DNA from 2 places in the Sphingobium fuliginis genome. Region 1 is predicted to be linked to the other one. Evidence: riboswitches for the same ligand, from Rfam matches in the RefSeq annotation. Region 1 holds a riboswitch; the other holds the start of a gene.
The links. Region 1 has a riboswitch for cobalamin ahead of H5V43_RS18130 (DUF1636 domain-containing protein). Riboswitches for the same ligand answer to the same signal wherever they lie in the genome.

Region 1 (9,664 bases):
CCAGCGCGGCGTGTTGAAGCGGACATTGATGTGCTGATAGGTGCCGATCGCCAGACCGAAGCTGCCGGCAAGGAGGGCGGCCCTCGGCAGGAAGTCGAAGAACCCGCCAATGCCCAGCCCGATCAGGAAAAGCTCGACGGGATTGCCGACCGCGCCTTTGTTGATGTTCAACTGGGTGATGTAATGATGCACCGAATGGGGCAGCCAGAGCGGATACCAGTTATGCATCCCCCGGTGCATCCAATATTGCCCGAAGTCGAAAATGAAGGAGATCAGGAAAGCCTGCACCAGCAGCGGCAGGCCCGTGAACCACGCCAGCTTGTCCCAGTCGAAACTGTGCTGGATGGCCTCGATCACCGCACCGCTGCCGATATAATGTTCGACAAGGTCCAGAATGGTGTAGCCCAGCCCGACATAGAAGAGATCGGTGACCAGTTCCTTCCAGGTCAGACGCCAGCTCTCATAGCGCGGGCTGACCCATTCGAGCGCCAGCAGCAGCACCCTGAAACCGATGCCGATCCCGATGGCGGTGGACGCCTTGGCGATGGAATTGGGCGCATAGTACCAGAAGGCGATGAGCGCGAACAGCGCCGTGGGCTGGAACCAGGTGAAGATGAACTGCTTGAGCGGTCCGCCTTCCACCCGGCCTATATTTTCCCACCCGATGATGACGGGCGCCTGTGCGCCTATCACTCTCTTGCCTACGCGAACGCCGTCCATATGCTGACCTCGAGATGCTGCCTCGTCCCTGCGGGCGTGTCCGCCTCGCCAGGCGACGAAAATGATGTTCGCAGTTCATTGAACTTCATGTCGTTTCAGCATCAGGAAGACGCGCCCAACGCGCCAGATGCGATTAAGGTATATGCCCCATAGATGCTGCCTATGCCCTTCCGACCCAATCATGGTTTCGGAATGACGATCCGTTGGAGCGAAGGAGCGACGGACCGTGGGCGGGCGATTTCCGACTGCTCGTTTCAACGCATCTTGCCGGCTTTCAGTTTTCGCGCTCCGGGGCGGACCCGCGCCGGTTGGGCATGGTCATGGAATCGGCGTCCGGATCGTCCGATCCGCTCTCGCGCGGACCGATATGCTTCTCGAATATGAGCAGCAGGGAAAGCAGCAGCAGCGCGATCAGCGACCCTGCCAGCACGAGGACATATTGGCCGGCGCCCGCCGTGATCCCGACGGCAGCGGCCATCCACAGGCTTGCCGCCGTGGTCATGTTGCGCACATCTCCGCCGCGCACGAAGATCAGGCCGCCCGCGATGAAGCCGATCGCCTGGGCAAGGCCCTGAACGACGCGGATCGGATCGCTGTCCTTGTGGACCTCCGCCAGTTCCAGGGCGGACAGGGTCAGCATGGCCGAACTCAGCGATACCAGCCCGTGGGTGCGCAGGCCCGCATCATGGCCGTTGCGTTCGCGCTCGAACCCCAGGGCGAGCCCCAGCAGGGTCGCGAGAAAGAGGCGGACGAGCGTGGTGCCGAGGTCGTTGGCCAACATAGCCATAATACCCGCGAGAGGCGCGCCCGTTCCCGTGAATGCGGCCGAATGGGAAAGCGGCTTCGCGCCTGCCGCTCAGCGTTCGGTGATGTCGGAACGGAGGTGCGCGATCAGGTCGTTGACCCGCATGTCGTTTTCAGCCGTGCATGCGAACAGGCGGCAGAACCAGTCCATCCATCGCGTCAGAATCGCCATGGCCCTCTCCCTATCGCCCGATAATAGCAGTTCACGCAGGTAAAGAGAAGCTTTGCCATTGCCCGGACGAGGACAAGTCGCGCCATTGGAGCGGGCTGGGCCGGCTTTGTTTTTCCACCCTTGCGATTGGACGAAGGCGGCTTTATCAGCGCTGGTGCGACAGGTTCCCCGCAAGGGGATGAAAAGGGAAGTCGGGTGGAACGCCCGCGCTGCCCCTGCAACTGTAAGCGGCGAGCCATCCGGCCATCGCGCCATTGGGCCATGAAGGTCCGAGAAGGCGGCCGGAAAGCATCGACCCGCGAGCCAGGAGACCTGCCTGACGCCGTCGTTCTTCGACCGGACAGGGTGTGCCGGCCGAACGGGGGTTCCCTCGCTGAACGACAGCCATCGCCTTGCCGGTTGGACCGTGCGGGGGAAGGCCTGTCGCCTGCCTGGTGCCGGACCGTCCTCCCTTGCCGGGTTCCCGTCGGGGCACATGCCGTCGGGCGGGAGGATATGGAATGACTGATTTGCGGAGCGATCGCTGATGCTGCGGGCCGTGGGGCCGGGGGCTTCGGTCGTCGTCTGTTCGACCTGCCGCCTTTCGGCGGAACAGCGGGAGGATGCTGCCGGACGGCGGGGCGGCGCCTTGCTGGCAGAGGCGCTGCACAGGGTACGCGACGGCGATCCCGCTTATGCGTCCGTCGCTGTTCAGGACATGCCCTGCCTCTTCGCCTGTCAGCGCCATTGCACGGTACATGTGCGCGGAACGGGCAAGATCGGCTATGTGCTGGGCGACTTCACGCCGGATGAGGAAGCCGCGCGCGCGATCCTGGATTATGCCCTGCGCCATGCCCAAAGTGACGAGGGCGTGGTGCGCTATGCGGACTGGCCCCAGGGGGTGAAGGGGCATTTCATCGTCCGCACGCCGCCCGAAGGCTTCGTCTGTTCATGATCCGGTTCAACGACCGCGCGGCCTTTGCCGCCGCGCTGGCCGACCTTCCCGCCCCGGATGCAGACGCCACCGAATCCGCGGCGGCGCGGCAGCGGGTGCTGACGAAGCCGGCCAGTTCGCTTGGGCGGCTGGAGGAGATCGCGCTTTTCATGGCGGGTTGGCAGGGGCGGGAACGCCCCCGAGCGGAACGCATCCGCGCCGCGATCTTCGCCGGCAATCATGGCGTGGCCGCCCGCGGGGTCAGCGCCTTCCCGGCCGAGGTCACCGCCCAGATGGTGGCGAATTTCCGTCATGGCGGCGCGGCGATCAATGCGCTGGCCCAGGCCTGCGGGGCGGAGCTGGCCGTCGTCGCGCTCGATCTGGAACGGCCGACGGAGGACATCTGCGTCGCGGCGGCCATGAGCGAGGCGGATTGCCTGAGCGCGATCAATGCGGGGGCGGCGGCGGTGGAACCGGGACTGGACCTGCTGCTGCTGGGCGAGATGGGCATTGCCAACAGCACGCCGGCGGCAGCGCTCTGCGCGCAGGCCTTTGGGGGTGTTGCGGCCCATTGGGTGGGACGCGGGACAGGCGTGGATGGCGACGGGCTGGCGCGCAAGGCCGAAGCTGTGGCGCGGGCGCTCGCCCTGCACGGGGCGCATTGCGCCGATGCCTTCGAAACGTTGCGCCGGCTGGGCGGGCGAGAGATCGCGGCGCTGGCCGGTGCGGTGTTGGCGGCGCGGATGCTGCGCGTGCCGGTGATGCTGGACGGGTTCATCGGCTGCGCGGCGGTCGCGCCGCTGGCGAAGGACAATCCGGCGATCGTCGGGCACTGCATGGCCGCCCATATGTCGGCGGAAGCGGGGCATGAACGCCTGCTGGCCGCTCTGGCGCTGGAGCCGTTGCTGCGGCTCGACATGCGGCTGGGCGAAGGAAGCGGCGCGGCGGTCGCGGCGCAGATCGTGCGTTCCGCTCTGGCCGCGCATGGCGGCATGGCGACCTTTGCCGAAGCGGCGGTGGCAGGTGCGCTATGAACGCCTTTCCCCTCCACCTGATGCGCCATGGCGCGCCGCAGCTTGCCGGACGGTTGCTCGGCCATCTGGACGCCCCGCCGGAAGCGGAGGGGATCGCCCTCTGCATCGAGCGGGCGCGGCATCTGGATTTCGCGCGGGTGGTGACATCCGACCTCGCCAGGGCGCGGGCGCCGGGCGCGGTGATCGCGGCGGAGCGGGGCATCGAACTTGACGTCGACCGGCGCTGGCGGGAACTGAATTTCGGGGATTGGGAGGGTGCGGACCCCGCGCTCCTGCCTGCGGAGGATCTGGCGCGCTTCTGGGACGATCCGGACGGATTTCCGCCGCCTGGGGGCGAAAGCTGGACCGACCTACGCGCCCGGATCGGGGACGGGCTGGACGTGCTTGGCGAGCCGGCGTTGGTGGTCTGCCATGCCGGGGCGATACGGGCGGCGTTGGCTGTGCTGTGCGGTTTCGACGTGCGGCAGGGCTGGGCGGTGGACCTGCCCTATGGCGCGGTGCTGAGCCTGCGGGTCTGGCCGGAAGGGCGGTCGGGACAGATTACGGGCCTGACCGCATGAAGCGGCTGGTGCTGGCCCTGCAATTGATGACGCGCTTGCCGTTGCCCGCGCAGGATGTCGATGAGGGGGATTTCGCCGCCGCCATCCGCTGGCTGCCCGCAACGGGCATTGCCGTCGGGCTGGTGGTCGCGGGCGGTGCCGGGCTGGGCATGCGCATCGATCCTTGGGCGGGGGCGCTGTTCGGCCTGGTCGCCTGGGTGGCCGTGACCGGTGCGCTGCACCTGGATGGATTGGGCGACATAGCGGATGCGGCGGGGGCGGCGCATGGCGATCGGAGCCGCCTGTCCGCCGTTCTGGCCGATCCGCATATCGGCAGCTTCGGCGTTGTCGCCATCGGCCTGCAACTGGCGGCCAAGCTGGTGCTGTTGCGGCTCTGGCTGGAAAGCTTTCCGCCGTGGATGCTGGCGGCCGTGGCGATGGTGGCGCGCATCGGGCCGCTATTCTGGACGCGCTGGCTGCCGCCGCTCCATGAAGGACTGGCCAGCCGTTTCCGGGCCGGCTGGCGGGCGGAGCCGTTTATCCTCTGGTCGATATTGGGGCTGGCGCTGGGTTATCGGGAGCCTGCCCTTTTGGCGGCGATCCCGTTGATCCCGCTTTGGGGTCTTTGGCTGCGCTCGCGGATCGGCGGCATCTCCGGGGATGGGCATGGCGCCGGCATCGAATTGCTGGAGAGCGCCCTGCTGCTGGCGATGGCGGTGGCGCGATGAGCGGCTTCACCTGGCATGGCGGCCGCCTGGCCGAAGCGCGGGGCGCTTATGGTGGGCAGGACTGGATCGACCTCTCGACCGGGATCAACCCCCTGGCTTGGCCGGGGTCCGATCATCTGTCCATCGACTGGCGGCATTTGCCCGATCCGCACGATCTGGCGGCGACGGAGGCGGCGGCGGCGGCCTGTTTCGGGGTCGATCCCGATCATCTTTGCACCGTGCCCGGCAGCGAGGCGGGATTGCGGCTGGTGGGGCGGATGCTGGACATGCCCGCACGATGGCTCGTGCCCAGCTACCGCACCCATGCGGAGATTTTCGCGCATGGCGCCCCGATGTCCGCCGATGAAGAACCGCCTCGCGAAGCGATCGCCCTGCTGCTCGCCAACCCCAACAATCCCGACGGGCGCATCCTGCCGCCTGCCCGCCTGCTGCAATGGCTGGCCCGGCTGGAGGAGCGCGGAGGATGGCTGATCGTCGACGAAGCCTATGCCGACGCCGTGCCTTCATGCAGTCTGGCGGGCGAAGTGGGGGATGGGCGGCGGCTGATCCTGTTGCGGTCCTTCGGTAAATTCTTCGGGCTGGCCGGTGTCAGGCTGGGCTTTGTGCTCGGGCCGCGAGAGGTCGTCGCACAGCTGCGGCGGATGCTGGGGGAATGGCCGGTTTCGGCGGCGGCGGTCGCGTTCGGCGGCGCGGCCTATCGCGACCGGAACTGGATCGACGGGACAGTGACGGCGCTGGGCGAGCACGCGGCGCAACTGGATGGTTTGCTGGCGCGGCACGGATTGGGGGCGCGGGGCGAATGCCCGTTATTCCGTCTGGTGGAGGTGGAGGATGGGTGGGCCCTGTTCGACAGGCTGGCGCGGCGTTCGATCCTGACGCGCCCCTTCGAGGAGGACCGGCGCTGGCTGCGGATCGGCCTGCCTGCCGATACGAGGGCTCTCGCCCGTCTTGACCGGGCGTTGGCCGATGGGTGAGCCGGTGGCCCTGGCGGCGCTGATGCTGGATGCGGCGCTTGGCTGGCCGGGCTGGCTGCATGCGCGGATCGGCCACCCGGTGGGCGGTTTCGCCCGGATCATCGGTGCGGCGGAGCGGCGATGGAACCGGGAGGCGTGGAGCGGCCCGGTGCGCCGCTGGACGGGAATCGCCCTGCTGTTGCTGTTGCTGGCCGTGGGCGGGGGTGCCGGTCTGGCTTTGGAATGGGCGATCCGCCGCTGGGGCGGGTCCATGGCCTGGCCATGGCTGGCGCTCGCCGCATGGCCGGCGCTGGCGCAGAATAGCCTCTATGTCCATGTGGCGCCGGTGGTTCGCGCTCTGGCGCGCGGGGATCTGGATGCCGCGCGGCAGGCCGTGGCCCGGATCGTGGGGCGCGACACGGCCGCGCTGGATGAGGCGGGCGTTGCACGGGCCGGCATAGAAAGTCTGGCCGAAAGCTTCTGCGATGGCGTCGTGGCGCCGCTGTTCTGGCTGCTGCTGTTCGGTCTGCCGGGAATATGGGCCTATAAGGCCGTCAACACAGCCGACAGCATGATCGGGCACAAGGAAGCGCCCTATACCGACTTCGGCTGGGCGGCGGCCCGCTTCGACGATCTGTTGAACTGGGTGCCGGCGCGGCTCTCCGGCTTGATCCTGTGCGTTGCGGGCGGCGGCGGATGGGCCGTGTTGCGGCGGGATCGCCGGAAGCATGCCTCCCCCAATGCGGGATGGCCGGAGGCGGCGATGGCCGGCGCGCTCGGCATCCGGCTGGCGGGACCGATCCACTATGACGGCGTGCTGCACGACAAGCCATGGATCGGCGCGGGCGGGGAAGCGGACGTCCGCGGAATGCGGACAGCGCTCCGGATCTATTTGCGCGCCTGCCTGCTGCTGTGGGTCCTGGCCGCCATTTGGGAGAATGTCGGATGACGAGAATGCTGGTGCTGGGCGGATGCCGGTCCGGCAAGAGCCGCTATGCGCAGCAACGCTGCGAGGCTGTCGGGAACGGGAACCTGGCCTATATCGCGACCGCGCAGGCCTTCGACGCGGAGATGGAGGAGCGGATAGCGCGGCACAAGGGTGAGCGTGGAAGCCGCTGGCTGACCATCGACGCACCCATGGACCTGCCCGCCGCCCTGTCCCAAGCAGCGCGCCGGGCAGATGCCGTCCTGGTCGATTGCCTGACGCTGTGGCTGACCAACCTGATGCTTGCCGAAGAGGATTTGGCCAGCGCCCGGGCGGCGCTGGCGGAGGCGATGATGGCCTGTCAGGTTCCTGTCGTGCTGGTGAGCAATGAAGTGGGCCTCGGCATCGTGCCGGACAATGCCCTGGCCCGGCGGTTCCGGGACGAGGCGGGCTGGCTGAACCAGCAGATGGCGGCCCTGTGCGAGGACGTCATATTGATGGCCGCCGGCTTGCCGCTGCGGTTGAAGGGCTAAGGTCAGGCGGCGTAGGTTCGGCCAGCCATGGCGATCATCCTTCCCGGAAATCGGCCCCGATGACCCGGTAAAGCAGGATGCGGTTCCTGATCAGCGCCAGGTTCGTCGCGATCGCGCTTTGCTGCGCATTGTAGAGGCTTCGCTGGCTGGTCAGGCTGTTGAGGAATGGGTCGATGCCCGCGCGATAGCGTTCCTCGGCCAGCCTGTAGCTGCGCTGGCTGGCGAGGACCAGACGCTGCTGGGCGGCCTGCTGCTCGTCAATCGTGCCTTCGCGCGCCAGTGCGTCGGATACTTCCTGAAAGGCGGTCTGGATCGCCTTTTCATATTGGGCCAGGCTGAGGTCGCGCTGCGCCTTGCTATATTCGAGATTGCCGCGAGCCGCGCCCCCGAAGATCGGCATGCCGACGGACGGCGCCGCCGACCAGGCGAAGCCGTCGCCCGTGAAAAGCGACGACAGCGCCGAACTGGCGACGCCGATGGCCGCGGTCAGGCTGATCTTCGGGAACATCGCAGCGCGCGCCGCGCCGATGTCGGCATTGGCGGCCTTCAGCTGATGTTCGGCCTGCAGCACGTCCGGCCGCTGGAGCAGCACGTCGGAGGAAAGGCCCGCCGGCACCTTCGCAATGCTGCCGGTCAGTTGTTGCAACGACCGGGGCAACAGCGCATCCTCGACCGGCGCGCCGGCCAGCAGGTCCAGCGCGTTCCGGTCCTGCGCCACCTGGGTGACGTTCGCGGCAATGTCGCTGCGCGCCTGTTCGACCGTGGTTTCGGCCTGATGGACGTCCAGCTTGCCGATCAGCCCCGCGCCGTTCAGCGACCGGGTGAGGGCAAGCGTCCGTTCGGCGCTCGCCAATGTCTGCCGGGAAAGGTCCAGATATTCCTGATCGGCGGCCAAGGTCGCATAGGCCGTGGCCGTTTCCGCGATCAGGGCGATGCGGGTCGCCCGCGCCCCTTCCTCGGTCGACAGATAGGATTCCAGCGCCGATCGGGTCAGGTTCTTCACCCGGCCGAACAGGTCGATCTCGAACGCGCTGAAACCGATGTCGGCGCTGTAACTGTCCTGGCGGGCGTCGTTCCGCCGGGAAAAGCTGGCTGCCGCCTCGCCGGTGACGGCAGGCAGCCGTTCGGCGCGCTGCACCCGGTAAAGCGCCCGGGCCGCCTCCACATTGGCGAGCGCGGCGCGCAGGTCGCGATTATTGTCCAGCGCACGCCCGATCACCGTCCTGAGGCTGGGATCGCCGATCAGCGCGGTCCAGGGCAGGCCGGGCTTTTCCGTCGCGGCCGCGGGCGCATAGGCCGGGCCGCCGGGGAAGCCGGCGGGCACCGGGGGCGTGGGCCGCACATAGGTCGGCGCCATGTTGCAGGCCGACAGGGCCGTCGCCCAGGTCAGGATGAGGAAGGCGCGCCTCATGCCGGAACCTCCGTGGCGTTGGCGGCGGGGGAGGGCGGGTTCTTGCGGTTGAAGATGCGCATGATCGTCAGGAAGAAGAGGGGGACGTAGAAGATAGCGAGCACGGTCGCGGTCAGCATGCCGCCGATCACCGCCGTGCCGATAGCGACGCGGCTCTGCGCGCCCGCACCGCTGGCGATGGCGAGCGGAATGACGCCCGCGATGAAGGCCAGCGACGTCATCAGGATCGGGCGGAAGCGCAGGCGCGCGGCCTCCAGCGCGGCGGACATGGCGTCCTTGCCCTGCAGATAGGCGAGTTCCGCGAATTCAACGATCAGGATCGCGTTCTTGGCGGCGAGGCCCATGGTGGTGAGCAGGCCGACCTGGAAATAGATGTTGTTCTCCAGCCCGCGCAGCGTCACCGCCAGCACCGCGCCGATCAGGCCGAGCGGAATCACCAGCAGCACGGCGAGCGGGATCGACCAGCTTTCGTAGAGCGCGGCGAGGCAGAGGAACACGACCAGCACAGACAGGCCGTAGAGCAGCGGCGCCTGCCCGCCGGAAAGCTGCTCCTGATAGGATAGGCCGCTCCAGGCATAGCCGGTGCCGGGGGGAAGCTGTTTTTGCAGCTTCACCATCTCGTCCATCGCCTCGCCCGAACTGGAACCGGGCGCGGCCTGCCCCTGGATTTCATAGGAAGACTGGCCGTTATAGCGCGAAACGGTGGTCGGCCCCATCGTCCAGTGGGTGGTGGCGAAGGCGGAGAAGGGCACCATTTCCCCCGTCGTGGCGGAGCGCACCTGCCAATTGTCGAGATCGGTCGGCAGGGCGCGGAAGGGCGCGTCGGCCTGCATATAGACGCGCTTCACCCGGCCGCGGTCGACGAAATCGTTCATATAGGTGCTGCCCCAGGCGGCGCTCAGCACATTGTCGACGCTGCTCTGGGTGAGGCC
Region 2 (9,664 bases), on a different replicon from region 1:
CTGGCGAGCGCGGACAGCTATGCCATGATCCTGACGCAGATCCGGCAGGTGGCGGCGGCGGTCGGCCATCCCGAACGGGGCGAAGCGATGATCGCCCGGATGAACAGCGACCTTGCCGCCCTGCCCCGCCCGAAGCGTCGCGGGGTTGCCGCCTATTATCAGCGGCGCGGCTATATGACCGGCACCGGCACGCTGGTCGACGACCTGATGCAGCGGGTGGGCCTGATCAATCTGGCCCGCAGGCTGGGCAAGCCGGCGCTGTCGCAACTGTCGCTGGAGGAGATGATCGCCGCCCATCCGGACTGGCTGATCGTGGAGACCGGCAGCGAGAAGGTGGTCGATCAGGGGACGGAAATGCTGCACCACCCCATACTGCGCGCCATCCCGCGCATCCGCGTGCCGCAGGCGTGGACGGTGTGCGGCGGCCCCGCCTATGTCGAGGCGGCGCGGGGCATCGCAGCGCAGCTTGACGGCGCTGCGCACAAGGGCACAGCGCAGCTTGACGGCGCTGCGCACAAGAGCACGGCGCAGCTTCACGGCGCTGCGCGCAAGGGCACAGCGCAGCGCAAGGGCGCGGCGCGGGTGAACGCCGCGCCGCGCCGCTAGGCTATTTTCAGAAGCGCGCACGCACGCCGCCGAAGGCCGACCGGCCATAAGTGCCATAGCCATAGACCGTGGCGTATTTCTCATCGGTCAGATTGTCGATGCGGCCGTAGATTTCCAGATTTTCCCGGATCGGGAAAGACGCCCGGACGTTCGCCGTCGCATAGCCGTCCAGCCGCACCATATTGGTCGCATCGTTGAAGCTGTCGCCTACCATCGTCACCGTCGCGCCGGTCGACAGGCCGAAGGGCCAGACATAGTCCGCCGAAACGCTGACCGCATTGGCGGCGCGGCGCGGCAGCCGGGCGCCCGTGTTGCGGTCCCGAGCATCGACATAGCTGTAGGCGGCGGTGACGGTCAGCGCATCGACGGGCCGCAGCGTCAGCATCGCCTCCACGCCCTTGGCGCGGGTGCGGTCCAGATTTCCGTAGAGCGAAGTCGCATAATCGAAATTGATCTGGTTGCGCGTAACGCGCCGGAACGCCGTCAGCGAGAGCATCGCCCGACTGCCCGCCAGGCTCTGGTCGAAACCGATGTCATAGCTTTTCGACCGCTCGGGCTTGAGTGCGCGGTTGCCGCTGAAGCTGTCGTAAAGCTGATAGAGGGAGGGTGCCTTGAAACCCTCACCATAGCTGGCCCGAAAATTGGTGGAGCCGCCATTGGGGGTGTAGTTCGCATTTGCACCGAAGGTCGTCGCGCCACCGAACTGGCTGTGATCGTCATGCCGGACGCCGCCGGTCAATGCGAGGCCCGCAAACGGCTTCACGACTGCGAGGGCATAGACGCTGTCGATGTCGGCCTTTGCCTTGCCCACGACTTTGTCGCCCGTGAAGAAATCATGATAGAAGAAATCATAGTCCGGCCGTTCATGCTCGTAACCGAAGATGAGCCGGGCCTGATCGACCGGTTGATAGACGCCTTCATATTCGAAGCGCAGATTGGTGCCGGAGAAGCCGTAATCCGGCGCCTCGCCCCGCTGGAGCATATAATCGCGGTCATTGCGGAACCAGGTGATGGCAGCGCGGTTGGCCAACTTGCCGTCGAACAAGGACAGGTTGAGACCCGCATAGCCGATATATTGGTCGAGCTTGCTGACATCGCTCGATTCCATCGGCGCACCGAAGAACAGGTCGGTGTTGAGATCGGCATGGATATAATAGCCGTGCAGGTCGAGGCTGAGATTGTCGGCAAAGGCCAGTTTCAGCTTCGCGTTGGTCGCGAGATTTTCGTAGCCGTCCTTTTCAGTGCCGTTGGCGGCGGCGGAAATTCCGTCGGTGTTGAAATAGGCGATGCCGATGCCGCCGGACACCATGCCAGTGGCACCGGAAATATCTGCCTTTGCATTCAGCGTGTCGGCATAGCCAAAGTCGACCGAGGCGTTGCCGGCCAAACCCTCTGCGGGCGCGCCCGTCATGATGTTGACGACACCGCCGATCGCCTGACTGCCATATACCACGGAATTGGAACCGCGCAGCACTTCGATCCGCCTTATGTTGCCGGTCAGCAGATTGCCAAAATCATAGGCATCGCCAATCCCGCTCGGATCGTTGACCTTTACGCCATCGATCAGCACCAGCGTCTGCGTCGTTTCCGCCCCCCGCAGTGAAACGCCAGTGACCCCGCCCACCGCATCGGCCCGGTTGAAGCGCACCCCCGGCGTGGTGGCCAGCAGGTCGACGACGCTGACGCTCTGGCGGGTGCGGATGGTGTCGGCGTCGATGACGGTGACCGCCTGGCCGACCTCGTCGCGCGGCTGTTCGATGCCCAGCGCGGTGACGATGATCTCATCCTCCGCCAGGGCGGGAGCGGCCGCGAGCAAGGCGGCGATGGAAATGGAAATCCTCAACATGTCTATATTCCCCCTGAGCGCCGGTGCAACATGGCTCAGGGCGTCCGCTCGCGCGGCCGGACGGGGGAAATGGCCGGCGCCCGTGCCCTCTCCCCGCACCGATGCGGCCCTGCGCCGCTTCGTCGCTCAGACGGAGAACACCGTGCCATGGCCATACCCTGGACCAAGGCAAGAGCGACCATGCGCCGGCAGGTCTCCTGGCTCGCGGGTCAATGCGGCGATGCACGCCTTCCCGGACTTGCGTCCAGTGGCCGGCCCCTGGGCCGAAGTGCATCGCGCTCACCGCTTACAGTTGCAGGGACAGCCGCGGAATAGGACGGTTTCCCGTCCGCACCGCATTCCCGTTTTCAGCCCCCTTCGGGGCACCGGCGCGATCTTCTTTTTGCGCGCGAAGGCATTGCCCCGCCCGCGTCCCGCGCCATAAGGGAAAGCGGCGGCCATGCCAAGAGGCAGCCATGGAAGGAGATTGCATGCCGTTCGCCATCAGCCCCGCCGATGTCGAGGATGCGGCGCGGGTCATCGCCCCTGCCGCCATCCGCACGCCGCTGCTGGAAAATGCGGCGCTCAACGCCCGCTGCGGCCGGCGCGTGCTGGTGAAGTTCGAAGGCGCGCAGCACAGCGGATCGTTCAAGTTCCGCGGCGCCTACAACCGGCTGGCCCGCCTGGACGCGGCGGAGCGAAAGGCGGGGGTCGTCGCCTGGTCTTCGGGCAATCATGCGCAGGGCGTGGCCCTTGCGGCGCGGTTGCTGGGCATGGCGGCGACGATCGTGATGCCGGCCGACGCGCCCGCGATCAAGACGGCGAATACGCGGGCGCTGGGCGCAGATGTCGTGCCCTATGACCGCTTCACCCAAAGCCGGGAGGAAATCGCCACGAGGCTGGCGAATGAACGGGGCGCGGTGCTGGTGCCGTCCTTCGACGATCCCTTCATCATGGCCGGCCAGGGGACGATCGGGCTGGAGATCATGGAACAGGCCGCCGAAGCGGGGGCGGAGATCGGCCAGATCCTCGTCAATTGCGGCGGCGGCGGCATGGTGTCGGGAATTGCGACCGCCGTGAAGGCGCGCCAGCCCGGCGTCGCGATCCTGGCGGTGGAGCCGGAAGCGTTCGACGATACGGCGCGCTCGCTGGCGAGCGGCGTGCGGGAAAGCGTATCGCCCGATGCGCGGTCGATCTGCGACGCCCTGCTGTCTCCCGCGCCGGGGGCGCTGACCTTTCCCATCAACCGGGCCTATCTGTCGGGCGGCCTTACGGTGAGCGACGATCAGGTGCGCGACGCGATGCGCTTTGCCTTTTCGGCCCTCAAGCTGGTGGTGGAGCCGGGCGGGGCCGCGTCGCTGGCGGCGATGCTGGCCGGGCTGGCTCCGGATGCCGACGGGGCGAGCGTCGTGGTGATCTCCGGCAGCAATGTCGATCCCGACAGCTATGCCCGGATCATCGCGGGCGGCGCATGATGCGGCTGATGGGGGCGGTTCTGGCCGGCGGGCGGTCCAGCCGGTTCGGCAGCGACAAGGCGCGGGCGATGCTGGATGGGCGCAGCCTGCTGGAGCATGCGGTGGCGGCGCTGGGGCGGCAGGTCGAAACCGTGGCGGTCTGCGGCCGGCAGGTGGAGGGGATGATCGGGCTGGCGGATCGGCCGGCTGCGGACATGGGGCCGCTGGGGGGCCTGAACGCGGCGCTGCATCATGCGCGGGCGCTGGGTTATGACGCGGTGCTGACGACCGGATGCGACGTGCCCGCCTATCCGGACGGGCTGGCGGAGGCGTTGATCGGACAGGGAGCCGCCATCCTCAAGGGGCAGCAGCTGATCGGCTTCTGGCCTGCTTCGCTGGCTGGCGAGCTGGACGCGCATCTGGCGGAGGAGAATAACCGGTCGATCCGTGGCTGGCTGGAGCGGGTGGGCGCGCGGATCGTGGAGCGGCCGGAGTTCGTGCTGCCCAACATCAACCGGCCCGAGGATCTGGAGAGACTCACCCGGCCGGGTCGAGACGGTCGTCAGGCGTGAAGGCCAACATGCGCGGCGAGGTCGGCAGGCGCATGCGTTCCGGCCACCGCCTCCCCGATCAGCAGCAGGGTCGGGTCGTCGTCGCTGATCGTCCGCACCAGAAAGGCGAGCGCCGACAGCTTGCCCCGGATCAGGCGTTCATTGGGCAGGGAGACGTTGACCGCCACCATCACCGGCGTTTCGGGATCGCGTCCGGCGGCGATCAGGCAGCGGCCGATCTCGCCCGCCGCCGCGCGGCCCATATAGATGCCGAGCGTGCCGCCCGGACGGGCCAGCGCTTCCCAGTCGAGCCGCAGCGGCTCGCCCGCCTTCAGATGCGCGGTCACCAGCGTCAATCCCCGCGCCACCCCGCGCAGCGTGAGCGAGGCATGGCCGCTCGCCGCCGCCGCGCTGGCCGTGGTGACGCCGGGGCAGATGCGCACGGCAACGCCCGCCTCCGCCAGATGGGCGATCTCCTCCGCCGAGCGGCCGAAGACCGAGGGGTCGCCGCCCTTGAGGCGGACGACGCGGCGGCCCGCCCTGGCGGCCGCGAGCAGCAGGTCGTTGATGCTGCCCTGCGCCTTCGAATGGCGGCCCGAACGCTTGCCGACGCTGACCCGCTCGACGCCTGAGGGGATGAGGTCGATCACGCCCGGCCCGACCAGCGCGTCGTGGAAGACGACATCCGCCGCCGCGATCAGCCTTTCGGCCTTGCGGGTGAGCAGGTCCGGATCGCCCGGCCCCGCGCCGACCAGCCAGACCTGTCCGGGGGCGATGAGATCATTCGGCTGCATGAAGCGTCTCCTGCATGTTTTGGGCAAGGATATTGGCGAGCGCGGGCCGGCACGATCCGCAATTGGTGCCCGCGCCCAGCGCCCTGCCGATGGCGGGCACATCGACCAGTTGCCGTTCGCGGATCGCGGCGACGATCTGGTTGAGGCCGATGTCGAAGCAGACGCAGACGGTCGCGCCCTTGTCTCCAGCCGCGCCCGGTCCCCGCGCCGCGAGGACGGAGCCGCCCACCCCCTCTGCCTGCAACTGGCCGATCAGCCAGTCGCGCGAGGGCAGCAGGCCGCTGCGCGTCACGAACAGCACGCCGTTCAGCCTGCCTTCGCCGATGGTCGCGATGCGGCGCGTGCCGCGCGATGCGTCCATCGCCTCGACGCGGTCGCCCTTCGGAAGAAAGGCGTCGAGTCGGGCTGGGTCGCCATTGCCGGCGATTTCGTAGAGCGCGCCGCCCGGCACGGCGATGCGGGTGGACCAGAGGCAGGGCAGCTTCACCGGCTGCCCGATCCCTTCCCGATCGCGCAGGATGAGGAAACCGCTCCACTCGGTCGCGACCTTCCCGATGCTGACCGGGGTGGATTTGAAGCCGGGCTGGCCCGAATGGGGATCGACCAGCGGACGCGGGAGCAGGCCGGTGCGGCCGCCGCTGGACGTCTGGTCCGTCCAGTGGATCGGGGTGAAGATTTCGCCGCGCCGCTGGCCTTCGTTCAGGCTGACGCGGAAGATGCTGTTGCCCTGCGCCGTCTCGACGCGGGCGAGGTCGCGGTCGGCAATCCCCAGCGCCGCGGCGTCCCGCGGGTGGATTTCCACCAGCGGCTCTTCGCGATGGCGGGCGAGTTTAGGGGACAGGCCGGTGCGGCTCATCGTGTGCCACTGGTCGCGATAACGGCCGGTGTTGAGCGTCATCGGCCACTGTTTCAGCGGCTCCTGCATGTCCATCTGCTTCGTCAGGACCAGCCGCGCCCGGCCGTCCGGCGTCGGGAAGCGGCCGTCGGCAAAGGGCGTGCCGCCCCAGCGGAAAGGCTCCATGGCGTCATAGGCATCATTGCCGATGGCGGCCCAGGCGCGCAGGTTCAGCACCCGCTGCCCATCATTGCCATAAGCGGTGAGCCGCGCATGTTCGCGCCAGATGTCGGCGGGCCGATCATAGGCGAAGGCATTGCGCCACCCCATGCGGCGCGCGACCTCCTTGACGATCCACCAGTCCGGCTTCGCCTCTCCGGGCAGCGGCAGGAAGGGGCGCTGGCGGCTGATCGTGCGGTCCGAATTGGTGACGGTGCCGTCCTTTTCCCCCCAGCCGGCGGCGGGCAGGCGGACATGGGCATGCGCGCCCGTATCGGTGTCGGCCATGATGTCCGACATGACGACGAAGGGACAGGCGGCCAGCGCGTCCCTGACCCGGTTCGCGTCGGGCATGGAGACGGCGGGGTTGGTCGCCATGATCCAGAGCGCCTTGATCCGGCCTTCATCCACGGCGCGGAACAGGTCGACGGCCTTCAGGCCCGCTTTGGTCGCCATTTTCGGCGCGGCCCAGAAGCGGCCCACCCGCGCCACATTGTCCGGCGCGAAGTCCATATGCGCGGCGAGCGTCGAGGCGAGGCCGCCGACTTCCCGCCCGCCCATGGCGTTGGGCTGGCCGGTGATCGAGAAGGGCGCCGCGCCCGGCTTGCCGATGCGGCCGGTGGCGAGGTGGACGTTGATGATCGCGTTCACCTGATCGGTGCCGCGGATCGACTGGTTGATGCCCTGGCTGAACAGCGTCACCGTGCGCGGCGTGGCGGCGAACAGCGTGTAGAACTGCTCCAGCAGCGCGGGCGCGACGTCGCAGGTCTCCGCGGTCGTCCAGAGATCGTGCCCGGTGCGGACATGTTCCCAGAAACCCTCGGGCGCGCTGACATGGTCAGCGAGGAAGGCCGGATCGGTGAGCCCCTGCTGCGCTATCCAAGCCAGCAGGCCGTTCATCAGGGCAACGTCGGTGCCGGGCTTCACCGGCAGATGCAGATCGGCCCCTTCGCAGGTTTCGGTGCGGCGCGGGTCGATGACGACCAGTTTCGTGCCGCGCGCGGCGCGGGCCGCCTGGATGCGCTGATAGACGATGGGGTGGCACCAGGCGGTGTTGGAACCCACCAGCACGATCAGGTCTGCCTGCTCCAGATCGTCATAGCTGGCGGGCACGACATCCTCGCCGAAGGCCCGGTTGTGTCCGGCGACGGCGCTGGACATGCAGAGGCGGCTGTTGGTGTCGATGTTGGAGGAGCCGATGAAGCCCTTCATCAGCTTGTTGGCGACATAATAATCCTCCGTCATGAGCTGACCGGAGACGTAGAAGGCCACGCTGTCCGGGCCATGACGATCCATGGTTTCGCGAAAGCGCCGGGCGACAAGGTCCAGCGCCTTGTCCCAGCCTGCACGCCTGTTGCCGATCATCGGGTGCAGCAGGCGGCCGGTCAGCCCTGTCGTCTCGCCCAGATGCGTGCCCTTGGAACAGAGGCGGCCGGCATTGGCGGGGTGAGTCTCGTCGCCCCTGATGGTGATCGAGCGGGGGCCGGTCGGCGTCGCGGAGATGCCGCAGCCGACGCCGCAATAGGCGCAGGTGGTGCGGATGGCGCGCTCCATTCACCCCTCCCCTTCGGGTTCGCCTGTCGGGGCTGCCCCGGCCCCTCCCCTGAAGGGAAGGGGGTTTTTGCTGTGCCGGTTCACGCCGCCGCCCTCGCCTGCTCCGGCGGTGCGATCAGGATGCGGTCTCCTTCCATCCGCACCGCTATGGTCGGGGTGCAGCCCTTATCCCCGCCCTGCGCCTCGCCCGTTCTGAGCGCGATGGTCCAGTTGTGCAGCGGGCAGGCGACGCTGTGGCCGTGGACGATGCCCTGACTGAGCGGGCCTTTTTTGTGCGGGCATTCATTGACCAGCGCGAAGACATGGTCGTCGCCGGTGCGGAACACCGCGATTTCCTTCTCTCCTGCGATCTGCACGGTACGGGCGCCGCGCTGGGGAATGTCGGCCAGCGTTCCGATGTCGATCCAGTCGGTCATGTCGTTCACTCCGCAGCGATGGCGCCAAAGGGCATTGGGGGTTCGAGGGGCTGGTGCAGTTCGCTGTCCGCACCGGCTGCGCGCTGCGCCCAGGGATCATCCTGGGAGAAGCTCTGCGAATAGAGGAAGCGGCTGCGCAGCGCCTCGCGGCCTGCTTCGTCCTCGACGATCCGGCTCTTCACATATTCCACGCCGACCCGCTCTATCCACGGCGCGGTGCGCTCCAGATAGCGGGCTTCCTCGCGGTAGAGCTGGATGAAGGCGGCGCAATGATCGAGCGCCTCCTGCTCGGTCGAAACCTTGCACAGCAGGTCGGTGGCGCGGACATGGATGCCGCCATTGCCGCCGACATGCAGTTCATAGCCCGAGTCGACGCAGACCACGCCGAAGTCCTTGATCGTCGCCTCCGCGCAGTTGCGGGGGCAGCCCGACGCCGCGATCTTGAACTTGTGGGGCATCCACGATCCCCAGGTCATCCGCTCGATCCTGACCCCCAAGCCCGTGGAATCCTGCGTGCCGAAGCGGCACCATTCGGACCCGACGCAGGTCTTCACGGTGCGCAGCGACTTGCCATAGGCATGGCCCGACACCATGCCGGCGGCGTTGAGATCGGCCCAGACGGCGGGCAGGTCTTCCTTCCTGATGCCGAAGATGTCGAGCCGCTGGCCGCCCGTCACCTTCACCATGGGCGCGTTGTACTTCTCGACCACGTCGGCGATGGCGCGCAGTTCCCTGGGGCTGGTGAGGCCGCCCCACATGCGCGGCACAACCGAATAGGTGCCGTCCTTCTGGATGTTGGCGTGCATCCGTTCGTTGACGAAGCGGCTCTGCTGGTCGTCCCGATATTCGCCGGGCAGCGCGCAGAGCAGATAATAGTTCAGCGCGGGGCGGCAGGAGGAACAGCCGTCCGGCGTCGACCAGTGCAGCAACTGCATGACTTCCGGGATGGAGCGCATATTCTGCGCCACGATCTCCCGCCGGACATCGTCATGGGTGAAGCTGGTGCATTTGCACAGGGTCTTCGGGCCGGACTGGACCTCATCGCCCAGCACCACGCTCAGCAGATTTTCGACAAGGCCCGTGCAGGAGCCGCAGCTTGCCGACGCCTTGCAGGTGGCGCGCACCGCGTCGAGGCTGCACGCGCCCTTTTCGATGCAGGCGACCACCTGGCCCTTGGCTACGCCGTTGCAGCCGCAGATCTCGGCATCGTCCGAGAGCGCCGCAACGGCCGCCTTAGGGTCCAGCGCGCCCCCTCCCGAGGCGCCAAGGGCGGCATAAGCCTGACCGAAGATCAGCAGGTCGCGAATGCCGCTGACATCCTCCTCGCGCTTCAGCAGGTCGAAATACCAGCCGCCATCGACCGTGTCGCCATAGAGCACCGCGCCGACGATCCTGTCGTTCCTGACGACG

Region 2: it holds a riboswitch for cobalamin, as region 1 does, so the genes downstream of both, H5V43_RS10345 (TonB-dependent receptor plug domain-containing protein) here and H5V43_RS18130 (DUF1636 domain-containing protein) in region 1, are expected to answer to the same signal.

Annotation. Positions count from the first base shown of each region.
Region 1 covers NZ_CP060036.1:413,863-423,526, forward strand. Annotated here, with positions in the region: gene H5V43_RS18120 (sterol desaturase family protein) at 1-720, opposite strand, end outside; gene H5V43_RS18125 (MgtC/SapB family protein) at 995-1,501, opposite strand; cobalamin riboswitch at 1,841-2,030, shown strand; gene H5V43_RS18130 (DUF1636 domain-containing protein) at 2,223-2,630, shown strand; gene cobT (nicotinate-nucleotide--dimethylbenzimidazole phosphoribosyltransferase) at 2,627-3,643, shown strand; gene H5V43_RS18140 (histidine phosphatase family protein) at 3,640-4,203, shown strand; gene H5V43_RS18145 (adenosylcobinamide-GDP ribazoletransferase) at 4,200-4,910, shown strand; gene H5V43_RS18150 (threonine-phosphate decarboxylase) at 4,907-5,884, shown strand; gene cbiB (adenosylcobinamide-phosphate synthase CbiB) at 5,877-6,812, shown strand; gene cobU (bifunctional adenosylcobinamide kinase/adenosylcobinamide-phosphate guanylyltransferase) at 6,818-7,321, shown strand; gene H5V43_RS18165 (efflux transporter outer membrane subunit) at 7,356-8,732, opposite strand; gene H5V43_RS18170 (efflux RND transporter permease subunit) at 8,729-9,664, opposite strand, start outside.
Region 2 covers NZ_CP060035.1:2,148,991-2,158,654, forward strand. Annotated here, with positions in the region: gene H5V43_RS10340 (ABC transporter substrate-binding protein) at 1-606, shown strand, start outside; gene H5V43_RS10345 (TonB-dependent receptor plug domain-containing protein) at 614-2,452, opposite strand; cobalamin riboswitch at 2,623-2,837, opposite strand; gene H5V43_RS10350 (threonine ammonia-lyase) at 2,923-3,906, shown strand; gene mobA (molybdenum cofactor guanylyltransferase) at 3,906-4,457, shown strand; gene cobA (uroporphyrinogen-III C-methyltransferase) at 4,448-5,230, opposite strand; gene H5V43_RS10365 (nitrate reductase) at 5,217-7,838, opposite strand; gene nirD (nitrite reductase small subunit NirD) at 7,919-8,254, opposite strand; gene nirB (nitrite reductase large subunit NirB) at 8,260-9,664, opposite strand, start outside.